DNA from 4 places in the Paenibacillus sp. SEL3 genome. Region 3 is predicted to be linked to each of the others. Evidence: a T-box and tRNA genes for the amino acid it is inferred to sense, from the RefSeq annotation. Region 3 holds a T-box; the other regions hold tRNA genes.

Region 1 (5,844 bases), 2.5 Mb from region 3:
GAAGCGACGTCAACCTGTCTTGTAAGCAGCCAATGACTTCTATTTCACAGTGTCAGCCTCAACTGTCTTAAGTATGTTCAACAGAGCATGAGCGACGCCATCTTCCGTATTAGTCAGAGTCACTTCGGAGCAGACGGCCTTAATGTCGTCTTTTGCATTGCCCATGGCAATGCCTCTTCCTGCCATTGTCAGCATGGAGATATCGTTGTAACTGTCCCCAATCGCTACAGCTTCCTGCATGGGAATGCTCAGATGATTCGCCAGATAACGCAATGCATTACCTTTAGACGCGTCCTTATGCTCGACTTCAAAGTTACGGTCTGAAGAGATGACCATGTTCAGGCCCTGAAAACTTTGGTAACGCTCACGGCCCCGATCCAATTTGGCTTGATCAAAGGAGAAACAGAGCACGTTATAAATCTCTACATCCAGTGGAATGTCCTCATATGAAGCGATGCGGGTATGTCCGGTCTGTTCATATTGTTTTTCGGCTGCGTGTAATAATGTATCTAGCGAAATATCCGGGTTGGCGCTCAGCAATCGATCCATTTCAACAGCAAGTAGCTGATGTCCGTTTTGTGGAGAATAAATAGCGCGGTCTGTCATGACCTCATAGTAAAAGTCGTTATCGTGCAGCCAGCTCAGCACTTCAAACGTTTCACTGCGGCCCATAGGAGTAGAGGTTAACTGACGACGATGCACATCGTGTACGGTTGCGCCGTTTGCTCCAATGACGGGAGTTATAAGTTCTGCTTCCTCTAGCTTTGTCCAGGCGTCATAAGCGGCTCTACCGGTGGCAATTGTCACCTGAACGCCTTGCTTTTGTGCTTGGCGTATAGCCTCCGCGTTCACTTTGCTTATTTTTCCTTCCTCGTTCAGCAGTGTTCCATCCATATCAATCGCAAACAGTTTCATTTCTCTCCAACTCCTGTCTTTCGATATCTCTGTGATAAATCTTGAGTTCTAGCTAAGCAGTTTCATATTTCATGAGGGGACAACAACTTCAATATCATGATGTTGCAAAATTTCCAGCATTTCTGGTTCTGGCAAGCGATCGGTGATCACGATATTAACTTCAGATAAATCAGCAAAACGATACGGGAAATTAATTCCGAATTTCGAATGGTCCGCAAGGATGATCACCTGATCCGCCTGTTTCATCATCTGATGCTTCAGCATACCGTCTTCTTCATGAATCAGGCTTAGTCCGTGAGATGATATGCCTCCAATCCCGATAAAAGCTTTGTCTACAAAATAGTGAGACAAAGTGGCGATTACGGACGAGCCATATACATATCGGTGTTCTTTTTGCAGGCGGCCTCCCAACAGATGAATGGAGACACCGTCTTTTCCAGATAGTACGTCAGCCTGATTAATTGAATTGGTGATAACCGAACATTCCTGCACATTCAGTCTTTCTGCACACGCCTGTACGGTGGTAGAGGAATCCAATATAATACGATCCCTATCTCGTACCATGTTGGCAGCCAATTGTCCGATCACTTGTTTCTCCTCAGATACAGTAAGCAGTCTTTCGTTATAATTTCCAATTGGATCGTGATGCAGTTTAGGGAGAAGGGCGCCGCCGCGGGTGCGAATAATTTTTTGATGCTCCTCAAGTTTTACCAGGTCTCGACGGGCCGTATCCCGTGAAACATTAAAAATTTCACAAATATCATCCACCGAAATACGCTTGTGAAGCTGTAAGTAATCAACGATTTTTAACATTCGTTCTTCCTGATACATAGAAAGCTCCTCTGATATATAATGATTTCGGTATCTCGTAAGTGATTATAAGTAAATATAAGTGATATTGCAATCATTTATCATAATTTTTCAGGGATTAGATGATTATAGATAAGTTAATGTAAGTGAACATGCATTTTATAATGATAAAAACTGCTTTTTTTAAAATTTCAAAAATAAGTATTGCCATTTGTTATTCTATTTGATATACTCTTTTTTGTCGCCAAGTTGGCGCATAATAATAAGGCCCGTTGGTCAAGGGGTTAAGACACCTCCCTTTCACGGAGGTAACAGGGGTTCGAATCCCCTACGGGTCATTGTTGTCTTTATAGACTACATGTTGCATGCTTAAGGGAAATTCCTGAGGTCTGGTCTAATGGCGGACAGCTTGGATGAACAGCATGAGCCATTAGCTCAGTTGGTAGAGCACCTGACTTTTAATCAGGGTGTCGAAGGTTCGAGTCCTTCATGGCTCACCATTTATATTTTGTTATGCGGTCGTGGTGGAATGGCAGACACGCTATCTTGAGGGGGTAGTGAGCGTACGCTCGTGGAGGTTCGAGTCCTCTCGACCGCATCAATGGAATGAACGGAAAAGTCTCTCGCGGTAGAGGCTTTTTTTATTTGTGTAATGATGTAATAAAGTAATGATTATGATGAAATAATGATTCCATAGTATAATATAACGCCATAATGTTATAGAATGATAAGTATAAACTTATGAAGTGACGGTGAAAAATATGGACACTCAACTGTTAGGAAATATATCAGAAAATATTTTGGGCTTGTTTCCGATTGTGAAGAAGAAATTTTTCACCTACGGTCCGCTCGATTTCCCATTACACTTGTCGCCTAATAACTTTCAGGTGCTAATGCTCCTGCGTGAAGTACGTTCGTCTACGGTATCTGATTTATCCAAACAGCTCAATGTCTCACGTCCGAACATGACTCCTCTTCTGGACAAACTGGTGGAGCATGGGTTGGCTGACCGCCAGTCGTGTGATTCGGATCGCAGAGTCGTGAATGTGGCGATTACACAGGAAGGCGATGCTTTTTGTGAACAGGTATTTCATACCTTCTCCAATAAAATTCAAGAAAGACTGGTGTATCTGCCAGAAGAAGATTTATTGCATCTGAGTGAAACTTTGAATGAATTGAAGCATATTTTACTTAAAATCGACAACTCTGCTACGTGATTGGCGTAAGTGGACTGGCTTAAAGACCGCCCTTTCTTCGGAAAACAGGCGGTTTTTGTTGCGTGTTGTGGTATAATGGAAACCAACATACATAATTCGGTAATTTTAGCATACGTGATCTTTGAAATGGGAACAGAGAACATGATATCGTTATTTGAGAGCCTGCTAGGGAGGAAGGAACTTCTATGCAATCTATTTACCATCGCATCGAGGAACTCATCAAGGAACGGGGAATGACGAAAAAGGCGTTCTGCCAGCAGTTAGGCATTAGTACAGGGAACTTCGGGGATTGGAAAAGAGGAAAAACGACGCCGGGCACGAATAAACTCATTGAAATCGCTTCTTTTTTTGATGCGAGTCTGGACTGGATTATGCTGGGTCGAGATATACAGGGTGAGGTGCTAAAGGAGTCGCAAGACCCTTATTTTTTTGACGCTTCAGGGCAACTGAATTGCCAGGGGGAACCGCTTAGTGAGGCGGAAAGAAATTTTATACTTGAGTATATTGAATTTACCCGCTTTCGTAAAGAGAAAAACCAGCGCAATTCTACTATGGGGTAATGGTTGCTTAGGATTTAATGGGGATTACTAATGAGTAAGGCTGAAAAATGAAAATTATTTCAGAAAAAGTTACTGTTTCGGAGGGGAAACATTTTGGGAGATCAAACTATTTATCAACGGATTGAAGCTTTGATTAAAGATCGGGGAATGACCAAGAAGGCATTTTGTGAAAAGCTTAAAATCAGTTCAGGGAATCTCGGTGATTGGAGAAGGGGGAAAACAACGCCGGGTACCACTCATTTAATTCAGATTTCGGACTTTTTTAATGTATCGCTCGATTGGTTAATGAAAGGGATTAAGCCGGGAGAAGGCGTACTTCAGGAGCAGAAGGCTGCTTATTTTTTTGGAGTGATGGGGCCATTGAATTGCCAGGCAGAAGATCTTGAGACGGAAGAACAGAATTTTATTTTAGAATATGTTGAATTTGCGAAATATCGTAAGCAAAAAAGTGAGAAGGATAAAACAAAGCCGGAATGATTTTTTTGGCTAAAGATTGTCTGGGTTGAAAACCCGTAAACGAACTGGAGGGGTTCGCTTTACGGGTTTATTTGGTTTCTTGGTGATATGGAATGACCTGTATGTAACTGGAATGCTTGTTGGATTTAGAGTGGCGATGCCTCCTTATAATCGTTATCGTCGATGTTCAGAATTGCAGCAACTTGTTTTCTGTACCTTTGTGCTTTGCGGGTGCCGTGAATCAGATTGGACAAGCGTGAAGGCGGAATATTGTGTGTCTCACAAAATGTTTTCTGATCCAGTCGAAGTTCGACAAGCCGTTGTTTGATGGCCCACCCGAAGGAGGTGACAGGCATTTTGTTGTTCAAAAGAAATCGCCCCTTACGGATTCTTACGGAATAATTGGTATGTTATAATAATCATCAGTAAACATGTTAGAATTAACCATCTGAAACTATGATACACTTTTATACGTGTTTTTACAATCGTAAATACGTTATTTCGTCAAATTAATTACTTAGTTAAGTGCTAGGTGGTTCTGATAATCCGTAAGGGGGCAACATTAATGCATAGTTCAGCAAGCGGTTATCTTTATGCAGGACGGTATTATTATCGCTCATATATGTAAGTTAAAATAATTATAATATTTTTGTTTACAAATAGTTGATGAGAGAGTATAATAAATCTGTTGCCTCAATACATTATGATTTGCGGTCGTGGTGGAATGGCAGACACGCTATCTTGAGGGGGTAGTGGGCGTACGCCCGTGGAGGTTCGAGTCCTCTCGACCGCATTATATGCAAGATCTAGTTAAAAAAGCATCCTGACACGGTTTACGTGAAAGGATGCTTTTTTTTATTAAGCATTTTTCGTTATATTCTTTAGCCACGGAAGCCACGGTTGCAACAGGTCGTTTATTAACTGTGATAATGAAGAATATCAGTTTTGCTGCAAAAGCTTCTCTATATCTCCCGCCAGCTTATCTGGCGTGGTTTGCGGTGCATAGCGCTTAAATACGTTACCTTCTCTTGTAATTAAGAATTTAGTGAAATTCCATTTGATCGCTTTGGACCCTAATACCCCCGGAGCTGTTTGGGTCAGGTAGCGAAATAAGGGGTGTGCTTGATCGCCATTGACATCTGTCTTGGCGAACATCGGAAAGGTGACACCATAATTGATCTGGCAAAACTCGGAGATCTCCTCATTGGAACCTGGCTCTTGTTTGGCAAACTGGTTGCTGGGAAATCCCAAAATTTCGAGCCCCTGTTCATGATACTGGTCATATAGCTCTTGTAGCGCTTTGTATTGGGGGGTTAACCCACATTTGCTGGCAGTGTTCACGATAAGAAGAACGTTCCCTTCAAATGTGGATAACGGAATTTGTTTCCCTTGCAGGGTTTGCGCATCATATTCATAAACGGTCATAGCATCTCTCCTCATTCAATATTCAGCAATTAAATTTTAGACAATTTAAAGAAGGGTTGCAAGCCTGGAAAAGCTGTATAAAGCCTTCAGGCGCTGTAAAATCGTATTTTGCTCAAAACAGTAAATCGCACCGCAAATGGAGCGAATTAAGGTGTTTCTTCTTATAAAAGCGGGTTCAATCGGTGTTTAGCTGGTACATATAGCGTATTTTCTTCTCTTTTTACAAAAAAAGGCCAATAACGCTTTACCCTACGCCAATATTGACATGCTTGTCATTTTCAAAAAGGGATGAAAAACAGAGATTAAAGGAGATGTGAGAAGCATAGTTGCATTGTAAGCGTTATTATTAATCTTCTATGCTCTAAAGCCCGATTTATAACCCTGCAGTTGAGCTTTACAGTCTTCCATGCGCGGGTGTATGATTCAAGACGTAATTTCAAATTAACTTGAATGAAGCAACA
Region 2 (5,844 bases), 190 kb from region 3:
TTACGATCTTGAACAAGTTGACTAAATTATACCATAACTACCGTCCTGCAATGAAAGACGTCTAAATACCCACTCTACCTTGATTCGACATCAGACTTTATATTCAGCGAAATATTGACATAAGGGGGTACACTTCACATATATGAAGATGCAATCAGAAATATGTGGTAAGTATATACATAAAAGCAACGCGAAATCGACGGAAAAGTTTGGTATGATTAAAGTGGATTGAAAAGGAGGTACTCTTATGAATGAAGAAAACAGACCCTTCTCTAGATCAGCAGATGCTGAAGGAGCAAAAGCGAACTTTGATGCCAATCAGCGGAAGCTTCACTCCGAGGGAGTGCCTAGCTTATGGCGTCAGGTCAGCAACCTGCTGATTCTGGTTGGTGTGATTGCATTGATTATCATTTTAGGTCGAGTGCTCTAATGAGATATCCCAAAAAAATCAAAAAAAATTTAAAGAATTAGGGATGTGAAATGGTGCTAAAGGCAGCTTTACTTTTTATATTGGCTGGCATCGCTGAAATTGGAGGAGGATATTTGATTTGGCAGTGGCTGCGGGAAGGGAAGACATGGTATGTCGGACTTTGCGGCGGATTAATTTTAGCTGTGTATGGAATTATTGCTACCTTTCAGGTATTTTCCTCCTTTGGGCGTGTATATGCAGCATATGGTGGTGTCTTTATTGTTCTTTCCATTGCATGGGGCTGGTGGATTGATAAAAAGACACCCGACTTGTACGATTTCATTGGTGGATTGATTTGTTTGGTCGGTATAGCTGTAATCCTGTTTCCGCGATCAGGATGATAGGACGAAAAACCCTTTTTTTATTTTTTAAAAACATGACTATAGGTCTACAAAAACAAGCTTCATATTCCGAAATAGAACTTAAGGAGGGGGTTCTATGAACTGGAATCAAATGAAGCTTAGATTGAAATTTGGCAGTACCATGCCAAAGAATGAAGGTAATTTCTCTTTTGGTATCATGTGTGGACTCTTAATCAGCATCGTGCTGTGGATCTCGATCATTGGCTGGATCATGCTGATCTTTAAGTGATTTTACGAAATCGCTGTACATATCAAAACAAATGCATTAAGGGCTACTTTAAACCTATGTCCTATTACCCATGCTTTATTTTGTGAAATCGTTACGTAACTTGTCTATCCCGCGACCTATGGCTTCATCGATCATATCAGTAGCAGCAGGTGTATCCGCATCAGTGTCAGGAATGCGATTAAATCCTGGCTCGCGCTTGTCCAGGGATTGTTTATGTTCAATTTGATCGTCAGTACGATTCTTTTCAGAGTTATTATCTCTCATAGCACATCACAGCTCCTTTTATTAGGTACATTCAGCTTCTATACTTTACATAAACGTTTGTACTCCAGACTAAACGTTGATAAAAATAAAACCGGGGGGAGTAAATCCCGCCCGGCACTTCCCAAACAACTAGCGATGCTCAATCAGATCAATCGCTCCCAGAACAACATGAGCCAGTCCGAAACCGAGAATGCCTGTAGCTGCAAGTTTGTACTTACTGCTCAGCAACACAGCGCCTGAAGCCGATACTACCGTTCCAAGAACAGCTGGAATCATACCTTCACGCATTCGTAACACCCCTTCTGGTAGTTTGGAAAGACGTTTATTAGTGTAATTCAAATGTGCATAAGTTATACAAAAAGAAAATTTTATTATTTTTTTAAAAAAACACTTTACAATCCGATGAAATTATCGTATTATATGTTGGTGCCCGGTTGAACGACATTTACATAACGAGAACACTTCTGTGTTTCTCAGATACTTGTAAGACAAGTAAGTGTAAAGAGTAGCGTTCCTAAGATTATGCCGGGGTGGCGGAATTGGCAGACGCACAGGACTTAAAATCCTGCGGTAGGTGACTACCGTACCGGTTCGATCCCGGTCCTCGGCACTATTGTTTTTTTGAACCCCTTGATTATCAAGGGGTTTTTTATTTTTTTAGTGATTGAAATCCTCGATTCCATATCACAGGATCACAGGGAGTGAGCGCCTTTTTCGCTCCTGGGGACGGATTGGGGACGAACTTTTGGATCGAAGACATCGAGGTGTGCTTTTGTTTTACGACTAAGCTTCTTGGTGACGTGAGCATAGGTATCTGAAGACACCTGAGATGTGGAATGTCGCAATTGATGTTGAATCTCCTTGACAGATGCTCCCTGGCCAAGCAAATACGTTGCATTTGTATGGCGGAGACCATAAAGTGATACATTACGGAAGCCGTGCCGCTCACATCAGTTTTTCCACTGCTGGGACGGCGTTGTATGGTAATAGGGTTTCCCTGTACCTGAATGAAAAACAAAGTTACGATCCCCGCCTTTCCATGTCCCATTTGCCTTTGCCTCAAACCTTAGTTTACTCATGCCTTTAGCATGAGCGACCAGTTCCTCCATATACCACTGCGGCATATCTACATATCGTTAGATGCTTCATTCTTGGTATCTGTAATGTCCGCCTGGCCATTTTTGGTGCTTGAAATGCTCTCGTCAATCCTCAATTTGTTGTTTTCAAAGTCGCAATCGTCTTCGTCTAAAGCAATTAACTCACCGCGTCGGAATCCAATACGAGGTAGTAAATTAATTGGTAATGAAATCGAGGGAGGCATCATGACTAGGACCTTATTTCGAATAGCGAAAGAAGGTCGCCGTATTGAAAGAAATTCTACTGCTCTTACTGCTTATAACTCGCGCGATGGAGAAGCTATTTCTTTAGGGCAATATAATGATGGTGGAGCCTTACTCTTTATGGATAATGGAAGTCTAAGAGGAAGTCTATACGGAGATTCAAACGGGTTTCATTTAGGGAATATGGCTGGAGTATATATCAAATACACGGAATATGGTTTATTTTTAAAGTGAAATAGATTTCAGTAATGCGACAGTAAGCGGACTAAAGATCGGTGCCGTTGAAGGCGTTCAGAACAAATTGACCAGTTTACAAAATGAAATTGGAGAAATTCGTGGTGATCTTTTTAACGGTTTAATCATTAATGCTACTTTTGATCCGGGTACTAGAAAATTAAAACTATACAGTCAAGGAAGAACGGTAGTCACCGTCAATATTCCAGCAGGTGGAAGTTCTAGTAGTTCGACAACATCATGTTTACTGTATCTTCTGCCGATGGGAATATTAGGACAATGTACTATGCAGGAGGTGCGGTTGTTGCTACGGCTGGCAGTGCATTTGCGGATCCAATCAAATCTTTAGTCGGAGAGAAGGTCGCTGGGGAATATGTAGTCAAGGGAAATGGGAATTCACTTTCCGAAAATGCCATAGTCGTTGACGGGAAGGTGCACGTGCCTTTGCGAGCTGTAACATTAAAATCGATGATGTATATTTAGCTATATTAGTTTCAGCTTCTTGTATATTTTTCTTTGTTTCTTCAACATTTTTTTCTCTGATTTCCGCAAACTTATCTGAAGTAGACTCCGTCTTCTTAGAAGAAATCTCAAGAGACTTCACCATATTTCCCTTGTCACTTTCTGTATCTGTTACAAATCTCTCAAGCTCAGTTTTCCTCTCTTCCAAATTATAAATAGGCCATCCTTGGTATTTACCTGCGACAGTTTTCACTTCAGCATTTGCTTGTTGTGAAGAAGAATTATTCGATGAATCAATTTGAATTGTCTTTCCATCCACTTTTAAGTTCACTCTAAAGAAGACTTTAGATTGATCGAGGAAGGATACAGTTTCTTGGAGATACTTGATTCAAAGATAAAGGAGTTGTTAACGACAACAAATTATACTAAATATCTTGAACTAAAACATCCAGCATTAGAAGAGGAACCAGAAAAGCAAACTCAGATATGAATAATACTGCAACTTACGAGATAATTCCTTCACAGCAAAGATGATAATGATACATTGATATAAACAAAAGCCCTCTTAAACGGAGGGCTTTTACTTTTATAACAGAGAATAGTATTAGACTACCTTCATTAATAGAAACAACTTATATCTCTCAATACGTCTATTGAATAGGAACGCAAATTTCGCAATAATGATTATTAATAAGTTCAACTGTATATCGCTCTAAGATAGGTCTGGTTTCATCTAAGCTGAACCTTTGATTTTCCAACTCCAGGAATATTTCAGCCCAAGCTTTTTGAACAGCTTCTGCTGTATGATTTATCTTAAAAACAGCGTATCTTCCTCCACTAATGTTGCTCAGGATTACTTCATAAGCATCAACACAGTAATCATTTGGAACAATCAAACACGCATCGTAGCGACAATTTTCCGGTTTTACAAATGTAGGATTATCTTGAGCAATACCGAGGATAATAGACGTATTATTAAATAATTCATTAGATTCAACCCAGAATTTAAATTTCTCCATTAGTTGTGAATTTGCAATTCCATAAGGACCAATCTGTCTCATGTATGCAATTCTACAAGACGGTATTTTTTCAATTTCAGCCTTCATATCTTCTTCTCTTTCTTTTTAAAGTACATCGATGTCTGAAATCATCTTATAATGCTTTAAAATGATAAACAACTCAATTTTAAAAATAGTCAAATTAGCGCCTAATACCATACATTGTTGAGCAGACTTATAGCGCCTTATGGTATTCAACAATCATGTCCCGTTTGTTGAAAAGCCTTCGCCGTTTATACTCTGGTTAAGTAAAGTCGGAAAGTGATCATGCATAAAATGAGTCAACGCATCCCTGATGTTTCTATGCTGGCTCATATATTGAAATAAGATGTCCAAGGTGAGTACGGTTTTAGAGTCCTCAATACTAATAGTCCAGGTCGGTGGCTCCTCAGGAGCATAACTAAATTCCTTAATGATACCGTATGCTATACCTAGCTTTCCTAGCTCGTTAATTATTTTATGTAGAATATGATCAATCTCGCCAATCAGTTGGTCAATATAAATCTCATTCTGTTCCTGAGTATTACCATCATTCCAGTTATCCATTGCCTAATTAACCTCCATATGTCGTTGATTAAGCCAGTATTGATGTAACAAGGATCTCTATGTTGGTTTAACTATCGTTTTAAGATAGCTTAATGATTACTGCATTCCGACGAGAGCTTTTGTGAATTTATATATATATTTAACATGTCCCAATTACTGATAACATACCAAAGTTAAAATGTAACAGCAACAAGATAACTACATTTACAAAGATACATACTCTAAAAGCTATTATTCCCCTACGATATTGTTCTCTGCCAATTTGCTCATTTTTATAGTCGGTTTTTATCCTATTTTTATTGTGGATTAATGAAATTAATTCAGTAATCCCGTTACCCCCCACAGTAAGGTGAAGACTAAAAAGGTTGCACTAAAAGTTGATAAAAAAGTCTTTGATCCCGGGTCTGTTGCTAACCTAAAAGCGATATTAACCAATATCGTAAAAATAAATAAACAAAACCCTAACTTGAAGTGCACCCCTTAGAATAGACATTGGAATAAACCTCTGGTTTATCCGATGAAATCTAAGGGTTGCATTTTTTATGCCGGCGAAAAAGGGGACAAAGTTTAACAAGTATACGTTTGAAACCAAGGTAGAGGCCATACGACTCCATATTGAAGAAGGTTGGACGTATCGTAGACTCATGGAGAAGTTTGGGATCGCAGATCGACATCGATTAAAAGAATGGATGCGCAAATACAAGCAACTCGGTGAATTCGGGCTCATGGACCAGCGAGGACGGCGTAAGGAGTATATCGACCAGGATAGGTATGTACAGAAGCTGAGACGGGAAAATGACATGCTAAAAAAGTGTTTGGAAATCTGGATACAGGAGATGAAGCACACAAATATATAACCATTGAGAAAGCTGCGAAAGAC
Region 3 (5,844 bases):
TATTTTACAGGGGTAGTCCCTGCTGTAGAGCAAATGAGAGCGGCTGTGCTGAGTAGCCTGTCGTAAGTAAGAGGGTACATTAAAATTATGGAAATGCTGCATTGCATATGTGGCGACGAAGGGGTTAAATATACATGTTAACAGGTAAACAAAAAAGATATCTGCGCTCAATGGCGCATCATTTGGACCCGGTTTTTCAAGTAGGCAAAAACGGTACGAATGAGCATCTTATGCGTCACATCAACGATGCGATTGAAAAGCGTGAGCTGATGAAAGTACAAATTTTGAACAACTGTTTGGACGACAAGCATGAAATTGCGGAAGAACTGGCCGCGGAGACAGGTTCTGAGCTTGTACAGATCATCGGGAGCACTATTATTTTGTACAAAGAATCCCGTGACCATAAGGAAATTGAGTTGCCTAGAGGATAACATGCGGGGAGAAAATTATGAAAATCGGTATTATGGGTGGTACATTTGACCCGATTCATATTGGACATCTGCTGGCTGGAGAAGCGGCAAGAGATGCCTATGGGCTGGATCAAGTATGGTTTATGCCTTCTCATATTCCTCCGCACAAGCATCAGGCGGGGGCGAGCGGTAAAGAGCGTCTGGAGATGACGAGTGAAGCGGTGGCGGGTCATCCTGCTTTTGAAGTGCTGGATATTGAAGTGCTTCGCGGGGGAGTATCCTATACCATTGACACGATCAAGGAGCTTCAGGAGTTGCATTCTGCTGTGGATTTTTATTTTATTATTGGTGCGGATATGGTGAACTACTTGCCTCATTGGCAGGGAATTGAGGAACTGGCGCAGCGAATTTGTTTTATTGGTGTTCGGCGACCAGGATTCCAGCTTGCAATGGATGAGTTGCCACATTATTTGCAGGACAAGGTACTGTTGGCAGATATGCCAGTGGTGGACATTTCGTCCACGGATATTCGAGAGCGTGCTGCGGCAGGGCGCACTATCCGTTATCTTGTGCCTGATCGAGTGCATGACTATATTACAAGGGGCGGTTTGTATGAAGTACAGCCGTGAGCAATTAATGGAAGCCGTATCTGGTCAAATGCCTGAAAAACGCTGGAAGCACACACTAGGTGTTATGCATACCTCAGTGGAGCTTGCAAAGCGCTATGGAGCAGATCCGGATAAGGCCGAACTGGCGGCTATTTTGCATGATGTAGCGAAATATTGGCCTGTTCAACAGATGGAAGAGGTGATTCGCAGTCATCCCGAATGTGATCAGGAGCTTTTGGAACATGACAAGCAGCTCTGGCATTCAGAGGTAGGATACTGCGTTGCAGCAAGAGATTACGGAGTGGATGATTCTGAAATAAGGAATGCGATCCGCTGGCATACGTCAGGACGCGTAGGTATGAGCCTGCTGGACAAAGTCGTGTGTCTCGCTGATTACATCGAACCGGGACGGGATTTTCCCGGGGTTGAGCATATCCGTAAACAGGCAAAGAAAAGCTTGGAGCAGGGCCTTGTCGCTGGATTTGACTCCACAATTTCATTGTTGCTGGAGAAGAAAAAGGTTATTTTTCCACTGACAGTCTTGTCGCGCAATGACTTGATTCAACAACTAAAACAGAGAAAAACGGAGGTTCATGAATGACCCTAACTAATGAGCAATTAATGCAAACAGCGGTTGATGCCGCAAATGATAAAAAAGCAATGAATATTGTCGCACTGGATTTGCGGGGAATATCACTAGTAGCTGATTATTTTGTCATCTGCCACGGTAATTCGGATACACAGGTACAGGCGATTGCAACAGAAATTCGCAAACGCGCTCATGATGAAGGTGTAACTATCAAAGGAATCGAAGGAATGGATTCCGCCCGTTGGGTTCTAATGGATTTGGGGGATGTCGTAGTGCATGTCTTCCATCGCGACGAGCGCGAATATTACAACATTGAACGACTCTGGTCGGATGCTAAGGTTGTGGAAAAGGTATGAGTTTGATCGCCGGTACTTATGTCACCATTATGGTGGATCGTGAGGTATCTCCTTTCGGCTACTTTCTCACTGTTGGTGAGCAGGATGTGCTGCTGCACTATACGGAGCTGACACGTGAAATTGAAGTTGGTGAACGGTTGGAGGTATTTATTTTTCACGATACAGAGGACCGTTTGGCCGCAACCATGAAAAAGCCGTTCTTGTCGTTGGGCGAAATGGCTAAGCTTGAGGTGGCCGATGTGCACCCGCGTTTGGGTTGTTTCCTGGAGATGGGATTGGGTCGTCAGCTTTTGCTGCCAATTCGTGAGTTGCCAGAAAACCGAGATTTGCATCCTCGGGTGGGCGACTACGTGTATGCCATTATGGAGCATGACAAGCAAGGCAGATTGCGGGCTAAGCTGGCAGGGGAACAGGAACTGGCTCCGTTGTGCTTCCACGCCCCTGATTCGTGGCTGAATACGTGGGTGCAGGCGACTGTGTACAAGCCGCTTCAAATGGGTACATTCGTTCTGGTGGACGGAGGGGTGCTTGGTTTTGGCGCGATTGGGATGATTCACTCCTCAGAACGCAACCGGATGCTTCGCTTGGGCGAAGAGGTTAAGGTACGGGTCACGCTTGTTCGCGAAGACGGTCGGGTCAATCTGGCAATGTCGCCACGCAAGGAAGTGGGCCGTGATGAGGATGCGGATCGGTTGATTGCTTTTCTGAAAGAGCGTCCGGGCGGCGGCATGCCTTACTCCGATGCAACACCACCCGATATTATCAAGCAACGGTTTGGTATTAGTAAATCCGCCTTCAAGCGTGCGATGGGCAAGCTGATGAAGGAAGGAATGGTTACACAAAAGGAAAACTGGACCTACCTGGTGGAGAAAATGCCGAAACCGAAGGACGGGAATGGGGAATAAAAAATGGCTTCTTACCGGAAGTTTGCCTATGTGTATGATGAGCTGATGCAGGACATGCCGTACCCGGACTGGTTGCGCTTTGCACGGCAGGCTTGGGATCAGTACGGGATGCCGCATACGGTGGCCGAGCTGGGCTGCGGAACGGGTTCAATTACGATTCCCCTGGTTAATTCAGGGTTCGAAGTGGCTGGAATCGACTTATCCTCTGACATGCTGGCAGTAGCCCGTCGCAAAATGGAAACTACTCCACAGGGACAGCGATTGTTTCGTGAGGGAAGCGTTCGCTGGATACAGCAGGATATGAGAGAATGGATTTTACCCGAGCCTGTGGATTCTGTAATTTCTTTTTGCGATTGTCTGAATTACTTGTTGGAGGAAGAAGATATCATTTCTACTTTTCGCAGAACGCATGCTGGTCTGAAGCCTGGCGGAACCTTTTTGTTCGATGTGCATCATCCCCAGACGTTTTTACGTTATGATGAAGAGCAGCCTTTCGTACTGGACGAACGCTCTATCTCATATATCTGGACATGTGCGTTGGACACTCCCCGTTGTGAAATTGAGCATCATCTTAGTATCTTTGCGAAAGCAGAACATGAAGGACGCGATCTATACCAGCGTTTCGAGGAAATACATGTACAACGTGCCTATGACCCAGACTGGATGAAGGCAGAATTGTCCAAAGCGGGTTTTCGCGATGTGAAGGTATATGCGGATTTTGAATGGGTAGAAGCAGAAGATGACGCGGCGAGACTGTTTTATGTTGCTGTAAAATAGCATGGATTCATTGAACGAATATGGGAAAAAAAAGACGCTTTTCATGATGACATGAAGGGCGTCTTTTTGCACTTATATATTCACTTTATAGTTCAACTGAAGCTCATCACCCGGTACACCCCGAATGCCCCAGTTCTGTTTGGGTGTTTCAAATATAGTAATCTCAAGATCCTGTGGAGAAATACCCAAAAGATCGTTAATTCTTTGGAATAACAGGCTAATGAGTTGCTTCTTAGCTTCTGTCGTTCTGCCTTCAAAGATACTGATTTCAATAATGGTGTACGCCTCAGAGCGACCATCGGCATATATAAAATCTTCCCGATCCATAGGGAAAAAACGATGAAACCTCTTGTCAGGAGGATATTTGAACGCATCCACCACAGCAGAATGAATCACCTCTGAAAATTGCTTTTTGATTGGATATAGAGTCTCTTTTATTCCGTAAATTTTAATCTGTGCCATGTCTCAGCTCACCTTTCTTATCTCAACTCATCTCAGCTTGAAGCGATTTAACTCGGAATTATTATAAAACATTCGTATGCATGTGTCATGAAAATTTAGTATGGAGAGGGTTCTTAACACCAAAGGTAGTCCTTATTTGACTTTTTTCGCGGTTTTCAATATAATAGTGCCATTATTAACGGTTAAACAATCGCTGATGAGGAATAGTAGCTTTGTCTGGACATGTAGAGAGCCGGCGGGTGGTGCAAGCCGGTTGACAGCACAAAGTGAACTCGCCTCGGAGATATGCGTCCAACGCAGGAACGCCCTATACTGGTGCTTGTATCCTGTTATTAACCCGCATCGGATCACCTCCGTTATCAGGTGCAAAGGGAGTAGAACGCGAAGAACGCTTTCTGCTAACTAGGGTGGTACCACGGGAATATAACCTCTCGTCCCTAGCGCTGACACGCTACGGGATGCAGAGGTTTTTTTGTTGCATACCGTTTGAGGAGGAAAAGACAATGACAGACACACAGCCGAAGCACGGCTATCAACCGCAAAGTATTGAACCAAAATGGCAGAAATATTGGGATGAGAACAAGACGTTCCGCACCGGGGAAGAGCCGGGCAAACCGAAGTTTTATGCTTTGGATATGTTTCCGTACCCATCTGGAGCCGGCCTGCATGTAGGCCACCCGGAGGGCTACACAGCTACGGATATTGTTTCACGTTATAAAAGAATGCGCGGCTACAACGTACTGCATCCGATGGGTTGGGACGCCTTCGGTCTGCCTGCGGAGCAGCATGCGCTGGATACAGGGGAGCATCCACGCGAAATTACGGTGAAAAACGTAAATAACTTCCGCCGTCAAATCAAATCGCTCGGCTTCTCCTACGACTGGGATCGTGAAATCAGCACGACGGATCCTGATTATTACAAATGGACACAATGGATCTTCATCCAGCTGTACAAGCGCGGCCTTGCATATGTAGCTGAAGTACCTGTGAACTGGTGCCCAGCGCTGGGAACGGTGCTGGCGAATGAAGAAGTTATTGACGGTAAGAGTGAGCGTGGCGGTCATCCGGTCGTCCGTAAACCAATGCGTCAATGGATGCTGAAAATTACGGAATACGCGGATCGTCTGCTGGATGATCTGGAGGAACTGGATTGGTCTGAGAGTATTAAGGATATGCAACGGAACTGGATCGGTAAGTCTACCGGGGCAGAGGTTCGTTTTCCAATTGAAGGCTATGACGAGCAACTCACAGTATTTACAACTCGCCCAGATACACTGTTCGGCGCAAGCTACTGTGTGCTGGCACCAGAGCAGGGATTGGTGGATATTATCACTACGCCTGAGCAAAAGGATGCTGTACAACAGTACCGTGAACAAGCTGCTCGTAAAAGCGATCTGGAGCGTACGGATCTGGCCAAGGATAAAACAGGCGTATTCACAGGAGCTTATGCAGTGAACCCAGTGAACGGCGAAAAGCTGCCGATCTGGATTGCTGACTATGTACTGGCAGGCTACGGAACTGGAGCGATTATGGCTGTACCTGCTCACGATACGCGTGACTGGGAATTTGCCAAGCAATTCGGATTGAATATCATTGAGGTTGTCCAAGGTGGAGATGTGGCTAATGAGCCATATACTGAGGATGGACCGCACGTGAATTCAGGCCCGCTGAATGGACTTACCAACGAGGAAGCGATTCCGAAGATGATTGAATGGCTGGAAGCCGAGGGCAAAGGAC
Region 4 (5,844 bases), 2.1 Mb from region 3:
CAAGGACCAATCTTCGCCACCCATTACCGTGATGGTGTTCTCAATTTCCTCCTGCGTAGCCGGTTCCAGCGTAATTTCTGATACGACACCTGTATTCGTATTCACTGTTTTATTAGAAAAAGACTGTCCGATAGGCTTGAGAACGGAATTAAAAGTTTCACCCGTATCGGGATGTGTCCGTCGCGGTGAAGCGACACTATACACAATCAGGTCTACCTTGCCCAGCTTTTCCTTTACCAGCTTCAATGTCTCCTGCTTAATTTCATGAGAAAAAGCATCTCCATTAATGCTTTCTGCTATGTAGCCAGCTGCTCTGGCCGCTCTTTCAAAGGCTACTGTATTATACCAGCCTGCTGAAGCCGTGCGCCCCTCTGATGCGGGACGTTCATAGGATACCCCTATGGTATCCGCTCCCAGCCCAAAGCTCGCAGCAATACGAGAAGCCAGCCCATATCCAGTAGATGCTCCGATCACAAGTACCTTTTTAGCTCCTTGTATTGATGTACTGTCTTTGATGTAGTTGATCTGACGATTAACATGAGCCGCACATCCTGCAGGATGTGCAGTCGTACATATGAAACCACGAATTTTCGGTTTAATAATCATTGTAAATGGTCCCCCTACTTTGGCATTCATTTAATATGGATGGAATGGTTGTCCAGTCATTACTATATAGCAAATCAGCTTGTGGCTCAACATATAACATAGCACTTGAAGGCAGCCGAAGAAAACCGCCGCAAACATCGTAGTCTATAACGCTTTTTTACTCCACTATTCATTTTGAATCATATTCTAACAACATCACATCTTCTCCTTGCTGTTGTCTTATTTTGATATTAGCTCTTCCCCAAGAACACATTAAATCAATTATTTCATTTGCTGTTATACCATATTCCGTTATATAATACTCCACTTTTGGAGGCATCTGATTATACACATGTCTGCCAATGATGCCATCCTTCTCAAGTTCACGGAGCTGCTGTATAAGAACCTTTTGAGAAACGCCTGGAATACTGCGCTGTAATTCACTTGTCCTCTTTCTACCAGACATTAGTAAGCATATGATTAAGGATTTCCACTTACCTCCGATGATCTCAAGTGTTGCTTCTATGCCTAAATTATATTGTTTCATACGACCACCTCTTCAACGCTAAAATAACTAAGTTGATCTGATTAATTCTATAATCCCATATATTTACTCTAAGTACCATGCACACTTTCTAGTAACTATATTACTTTATTGTGTGTATTTACTTTTTTTATAGCGTACAGAATAATAAGACGTACCAACAAAAAACAAATGATGCTATGTAAGAAAGGTGATTTATGATGAAAACTCTCGTGATTTTAGCACATCCGAATATTGAAGATTCCAGAGTAAATCAAAGATGGAAACAAGAATTACTTCAGTATACCAATGAAATTACTATTCATGAGATTTATAAAGAGTATCCAAACTGGAGCATTGATGTTTTGAGAGAGCAAAAGTTACTTGAAACACATAGTAATATCATATTTCAATTCCCTTTATATTGGTATAGTTACCCACCTTTATTAAAAAAGTGGTTCGATGATGTTTTTACTCACGGATGGGCTTATGGTTCACAAGGTGATAAGTTAAAAGGAAAGAAGCTAGGGATAGCCATGTCCATTGGCGATAAAAAAGAAAATTACTTACCTACTGGTTCCGTTTCTTTCACTGTTGATGAAGTTATAGCACCTTTTAAAGCAAGCGCAGTACATGTTGGCGCCATAACATTACCCTATTTCGCTGTCTTTGGAGCCTCGTTTCAAGCAAGTGACGAAGACATTAATCAGAGTGCAAAGGATTATATCAAATATATATTTCAGTATAAATAAAATAGTTATAATAGTACACGCATCTTACCCATATAAAAACAGGCTCTTGGTGGCATCCAGCCAATCCAAGAACCTGTAAATGTTAGGCATGATGCGGTCGAGAGGACTCGAACCTCCACGGGGGGTTAGCCCACACGGACCTGAACCGTGCGCGTCTGCCAATTCCGCCACGACCGCATATTATGTATTCACACCGATGTTTTTCAATCACGGTAATTTAGATTATATCTTCCATAGAACATAAAATCAAGCTATTTTTATCTTATATTTTCTATGAATCATTCCCGTAAATATAAGAAAATCACTGGATATCACAAACCAAATATGGTAAAATGGATTCATCAGGAAAGGAGGTGCGTCAACATCAATAATCACATGTTGAGCGTATCCCTTACCCGGTCCGTTATTCTCTAATTTACAGAGTTGACGGAGGCGCGGGATACGGATCAAAGCTTTAATTAAGCGCCACGGGTAAAAAGACCGTCCTCGGACGGTCTTTTTTATTTCAACATCATCTATAAGATTACATACTGTACTGTGAAGAGGTGACACGATGTCGATTAGACCCGCAAATGTGGAAGAGCTCAACGAGTTGGCAGCCATCTGGCTAGATGCTTCCATAGAAGCCCATCATTTTATTGCTCCGCAGTATTGGACATCCCAAGTTACCGAGATGGAAAACAGGTACCTTCCTCTCGCTCAAAACTACGTTATCATACAAGATGATCATAGCATTGGCGGCTTCGTTTCCATGTTGGATGGATACTTGGCGGCTCTATTTATACGTGTTGATTCTCAAAGAAAGGGCTATGGCAAGCTACTATTAGATTGGGTGAAAAAGCAGCATGACGAAATTCAATTAAAGGTGTATCAGTCAAACACGAAAGCATTTAACTTTTATACTAAAAATGGATTTACCGTTCAAGCAGAATCTGTGGATGCCGAAACTGACGAGAAAGAATTGGTAATGGTATGGACAAAACATGAACGATAATGAAGTACCTTTAGCTATATAGTCTTCTTATTTAACCCATAGACCTCGGTATATAAAATCTCTTTACACGGAGCAAAATCCTGTTCAGCCAACGCACCTGGATAGCTCATAATTTGAAGCCGCAGATCAGCCTGTCCTTTTCTTAAAGGGGGCTGTACATAGTCAAAATGGTTCAGATGAAACCCCAAACGTTCATAAAAACCAATTCTTCTCTGAGTCCATTCATCCACTGGTGGCTCAACTTCCAGCACTACCGGTTTACCGGACTGTAAAATAAACTTGCTCATAAGCTCTTTACCTAACCCGCCACCCCGTATAGCCGAATCTACGGCAATATGCTCTACAAACCGAAAATCTGTAAACTCCCAGCCCGCCAAAAAAGCTATTGTTTGCCCTTGTTCGTCTTTTTTGGTAAGTAAACGATAACACGGATGATGAAGAAGAGCCCTCTGTGACTCGAATGTCCTGCATTCCGTTTCAGGAAAAGAAGCCTCCATAATCGCATATACTTGAGAGAATTCAAGTTCATTCATTTATACTTTCAACTCCTCTAACGTTAACTTGTTGGTCTACTAATGTTATTTACATTACGGTCCTAACCCTTTAGACCTTGTTTAATTCCATAAGCGTCAGCAATATGTGTTCCAACAGCTCTGGAATGTCTTCCATCTGATCTTCGTTAATTTGTCTGGAAAATCGGAGTTCAATCCTGTTTTGGTATGTAGATGTCCTCTCTCCGTAAATCTGACTAAGCGTTTGTACCGGTCGAAGATCGGGCTTCCAAATTTCGGTCAGTATATTTTCAATCCGGCTGCATTGTGACTCAATATCACGAATTTCCATGTAAAAACTCAACAACAAGACACATCCCGGAATTTGATCTTTGATTTCCAAAATTTCCGCAGCCAAGTTGTTTAAATCCGCCTTTAGTTGAACCTCTGCTGTCACACTCGGGTGTTCTCTCAGTCTGAATTGGACAGCAAATTCACGTGACATCACAGACATTTCCAATCTGTCGATCCGCTGTGTAATGTCAATACGTGAATCCAAATTATCCAGATCGTAAACAGCATTTTCTATAGCCACTTTTAAATTATCAAAAACGGTCGGGTCGAACATGTGCAATTCACCTCTGCCTATCGTTACAATTTATTTCCCAAGTCATGTCCAAGTTTGTTCCTAATCTAAAGAGTATACCATATATATTTTCCTCCAAGAAATGTGACCTTTAAACGGAACTCCTGGGACAAACTTGTGAACATGCAAAATGAAATTCTGTAACAAAATATTCTATTATATTTATTTTATTGATAAATATTCCTTTTTATTATTCCAATTTCCTGGTGATTGATATACAATTAACTCAGAAACAGTTACTAATATATTCATATAAATGAATATAAATCCCAAAAAAGAGAGGGCTCTTATTCATGAAAAAAGCGTTGTTGGCTTCATTAGGTTTTGCACTTATGCTAAGTACTTCTGCTGGTGTCGCATTAGCGGAAGAAACAAATTCCGTACCAGCCGCAAAGGAATCAACTCTCACCTCTGCACTTGAATATCATGAACAGGAACCAAATGATAGTTTTGAACAGGCTAACTACTATTTTATAGGTGATGCTGTTATCGGAAGACTTGGTGCAGAGGGAGTGCCTGGAGTCTGGGAAGCCTACGATGTATATAAAATCAAGGCTTTTGAATCACAAAAAGCTCATTTTACAATTCAGGGAGACAGATATTCAGATTCCTGGTTGCAGATGACTGTTTACGATAATACTGGTAGTAAAATGAAACGTTCAAGAGATGGTCAATATTCTTTAGATGTAGAACTTGAAAAAGGTAAAGAATACTACCTAGCCGTCGAGGTTTTTCCAGGACTTCAACCTGGAGGACATATATTTGACTATAAAGTCTCTTCTGAAGCTGTAAGGTAGACTAATTAAATTTATGTAACTTTTCAAGTAGTGAATCATTATTTAATGCCCGTTGTCGTATTGGATACATGCAACAGGCACATATAAAAACTAAAAAATCCTAACTACACCAAAAAGCCTCACCCCTTTCTCAAGGGGCGAGGCTTTTGTAGTTCATTCATTCTTCGGTACAGTCATTTAGATCACATCTATTTCTTACGACAAACGAGAACTAAAGTCCTCGTAGGAGAACTGACGGATTACCTTAATGCCTTCTTCGTCGTTGTAGCTGGCGATGGCTGGCAGGTTGACTCCGTTGAACATGTGGTTTTTGACCATCGTGTAATGGGCCATGTCGCAGAATACAAGCTTGTCTCCCGGCTTCAATGGCTCTTTAAAGGAATAGTCACCAATTACATCTCCGGCCAAGCACGTAAGCCCACCAAGTCTATAAGTATGTGCATACTCACCAGGTTTGCCTGCATCAATGATATTCGGGCGGTAAGGCATAGCCAGCACATCAGGCATATGACATTCAGCCGAAGTATCCAGAATGGCAATATCCATTCCGTTCTTCATCGTATCCAATACAGTAGCCACCAGATATCCAGTATTCAAAGCAATAGCTTCGCCTGGCTCCAGATAAACCTGCACACCATATTTATCCTGAAAATATTGAATACAGCGTACCAGCGTGTCCAGATCATAGTCTTCTCTGGTAATATGGTGACCGCCGCCGAAATTAAGCCATTTCATGTTCTTAATGTATGGCCCGAATTTCTCATCCACGACTTTAATGGTGCGCTCTAGCGTATCTGAATTCTGTTCACACATCGTATGAAAATGAATACCGTCCACGCCATCCAGATCCTCAGGTCTAAAGTTAGCCAGAGTCACACCCATTCTGGAGTTGTTGTAGCAAGGATCATACAACGGCGTTTCGATTTCCGAATATTCCGGATTCACCCGAATGCCGATGTCGATTTTTTTGGAAGTTACGCCTTGCACTCTGCTTTTGTAGCGTTTCAGTTGATCAAAGGAGTTGAAAACAATATGGTCAACATACTCCAATAGCTC

What was found. A T-box is a leader RNA that pairs with one kind of tRNA and senses whether it is charged. The one in region 3 lies ahead of leuS (leucine--tRNA ligase), so its partner is inferred to be a tRNA-Leu.
Region 1: it encodes a tRNA-Leu, which carries the amino acid that the T-box ahead of leuS (leucine--tRNA ligase) is inferred to sense. The anticodon was not compared.
Region 2: it encodes a tRNA-Leu, which carries the amino acid that the T-box ahead of leuS (leucine--tRNA ligase) is inferred to sense. The anticodon was not compared.
Region 4: it encodes a tRNA-Leu, which carries the amino acid that the T-box ahead of leuS (leucine--tRNA ligase) is inferred to sense. The anticodon was not compared.

The regions. Positions count from the first base shown of each region.
Region 1 covers NZ_CM137725.1:4,661,108-4,666,951, forward strand. Annotated here, with positions in the region: gene ACYCS5_RS21450 (Cof-type HAD-IIB family hydrolase) at 40-915, opposite strand; gene ACYCS5_RS21455 (DeoR/GlpR family DNA-binding transcription regulator) at 985-1,746, opposite strand; tRNA gene ACYCS5_RS21460 (tRNA-Glu) at 1,992-2,063, shown strand; tRNA gene ACYCS5_RS21465 (tRNA-Lys) at 2,150-2,225, shown strand; tRNA gene ACYCS5_RS21470 (tRNA-Leu) at 2,241-2,323, shown strand; gene ACYCS5_RS21475 (MarR family winged helix-turn-helix transcriptional regulator) at 2,487-2,942, shown strand; gene ACYCS5_RS21480 (helix-turn-helix domain-containing protein) at 3,128-3,502, shown strand; gene ACYCS5_RS21485 (helix-turn-helix domain-containing protein) at 3,596-3,979, shown strand; gene ACYCS5_RS21490 (hypothetical protein) at 4,105-4,326, opposite strand; tRNA gene ACYCS5_RS21495 (tRNA-Leu) at 4,669-4,751, shown strand; gene ACYCS5_RS21500 (glutathione peroxidase) at 4,898-5,383, opposite strand.
Region 2 covers NZ_CM137725.1:414,650-420,493, reverse strand. Annotated here, with positions in the region: gene ACYCS5_RS02110 (hypothetical protein) at 248-430, shown strand; gene ACYCS5_RS02105 (YnfA family protein) at 484-810, shown strand; gene ACYCS5_RS02100 (hypothetical protein) at 908-1,060, shown strand; gene ACYCS5_RS02095 (hypothetical protein) at 1,136-1,324, opposite strand; gene ACYCS5_RS02090 (hypothetical protein) at 1,454-1,612, opposite strand; tRNA gene ACYCS5_RS02085 (tRNA-Leu) at 1,849-1,934, shown strand; gene ACYCS5_RS02080 (hypothetical protein) at 2,275-2,448, opposite strand; gene ACYCS5_RS02075 (hypothetical protein) at 2,647-2,898, shown strand; gene ACYCS5_RS02070 (hypothetical protein) at 3,278-3,679, opposite strand; gene ACYCS5_RS02065 (AraC family transcriptional regulator) at 4,011-4,466, opposite strand; gene ACYCS5_RS02060 (hypothetical protein) at 4,620-4,964, opposite strand; gene ACYCS5_RS02055 (transposase) at 5,507-5,821, shown strand; gene ACYCS5_RS02050 (IS3 family transposase) at 5,776-5,844, shown strand, end outside.
Region 3 covers NZ_CM137725.1:599,698-605,541, reverse strand. Annotated here, with positions in the region: gene aroE (shikimate dehydrogenase) at 1-66, shown strand, start outside; gene yhbY (ribosome assembly RNA-binding protein YhbY) at 135-431, shown strand; gene nadD (nicotinate-nucleotide adenylyltransferase) at 449-1,039, shown strand; gene yqeK (bis(5'-nucleosyl)-tetraphosphatase (symmetrical) YqeK) at 1,023-1,619, shown strand; gene rsfS (ribosome silencing factor) at 1,616-1,963, shown strand; gene ACYCS5_RS02930 (CvfB family protein) at 1,960-2,868, shown strand; gene ACYCS5_RS02925 (class I SAM-dependent DNA methyltransferase) at 2,872-3,645, shown strand; gene ACYCS5_RS02920 (tautomerase family protein) at 3,718-4,107, opposite strand; T-box leader at 4,292-4,549, shown strand; gene leuS (leucine--tRNA ligase) at 4,611-5,844, shown strand, end outside.
Region 4 covers NZ_CM137725.1:5,068,732-5,074,575, reverse strand. Annotated here, with positions in the region: gene fabV (enoyl-ACP reductase FabV) at 1-606, opposite strand, end outside; gene ACYCS5_RS23440 (winged helix-turn-helix transcriptional regulator) at 776-1,132, opposite strand; gene ACYCS5_RS23435 (NAD(P)H-dependent oxidoreductase) at 1,330-1,860, shown strand; tRNA gene ACYCS5_RS23430 (tRNA-Leu) at 1,953-2,037, opposite strand; gene ACYCS5_RS23425 (N-acetyltransferase) at 2,414-2,854, shown strand; gene ACYCS5_RS23420 (GNAT family N-acetyltransferase) at 2,869-3,387, opposite strand; gene ACYCS5_RS23415 (hypothetical protein) at 3,458-3,973, opposite strand; gene ACYCS5_RS23410 (hypothetical protein) at 4,285-4,788, shown strand; gene nspC (carboxynorspermidine decarboxylase) at 4,984-5,844, opposite strand, start outside.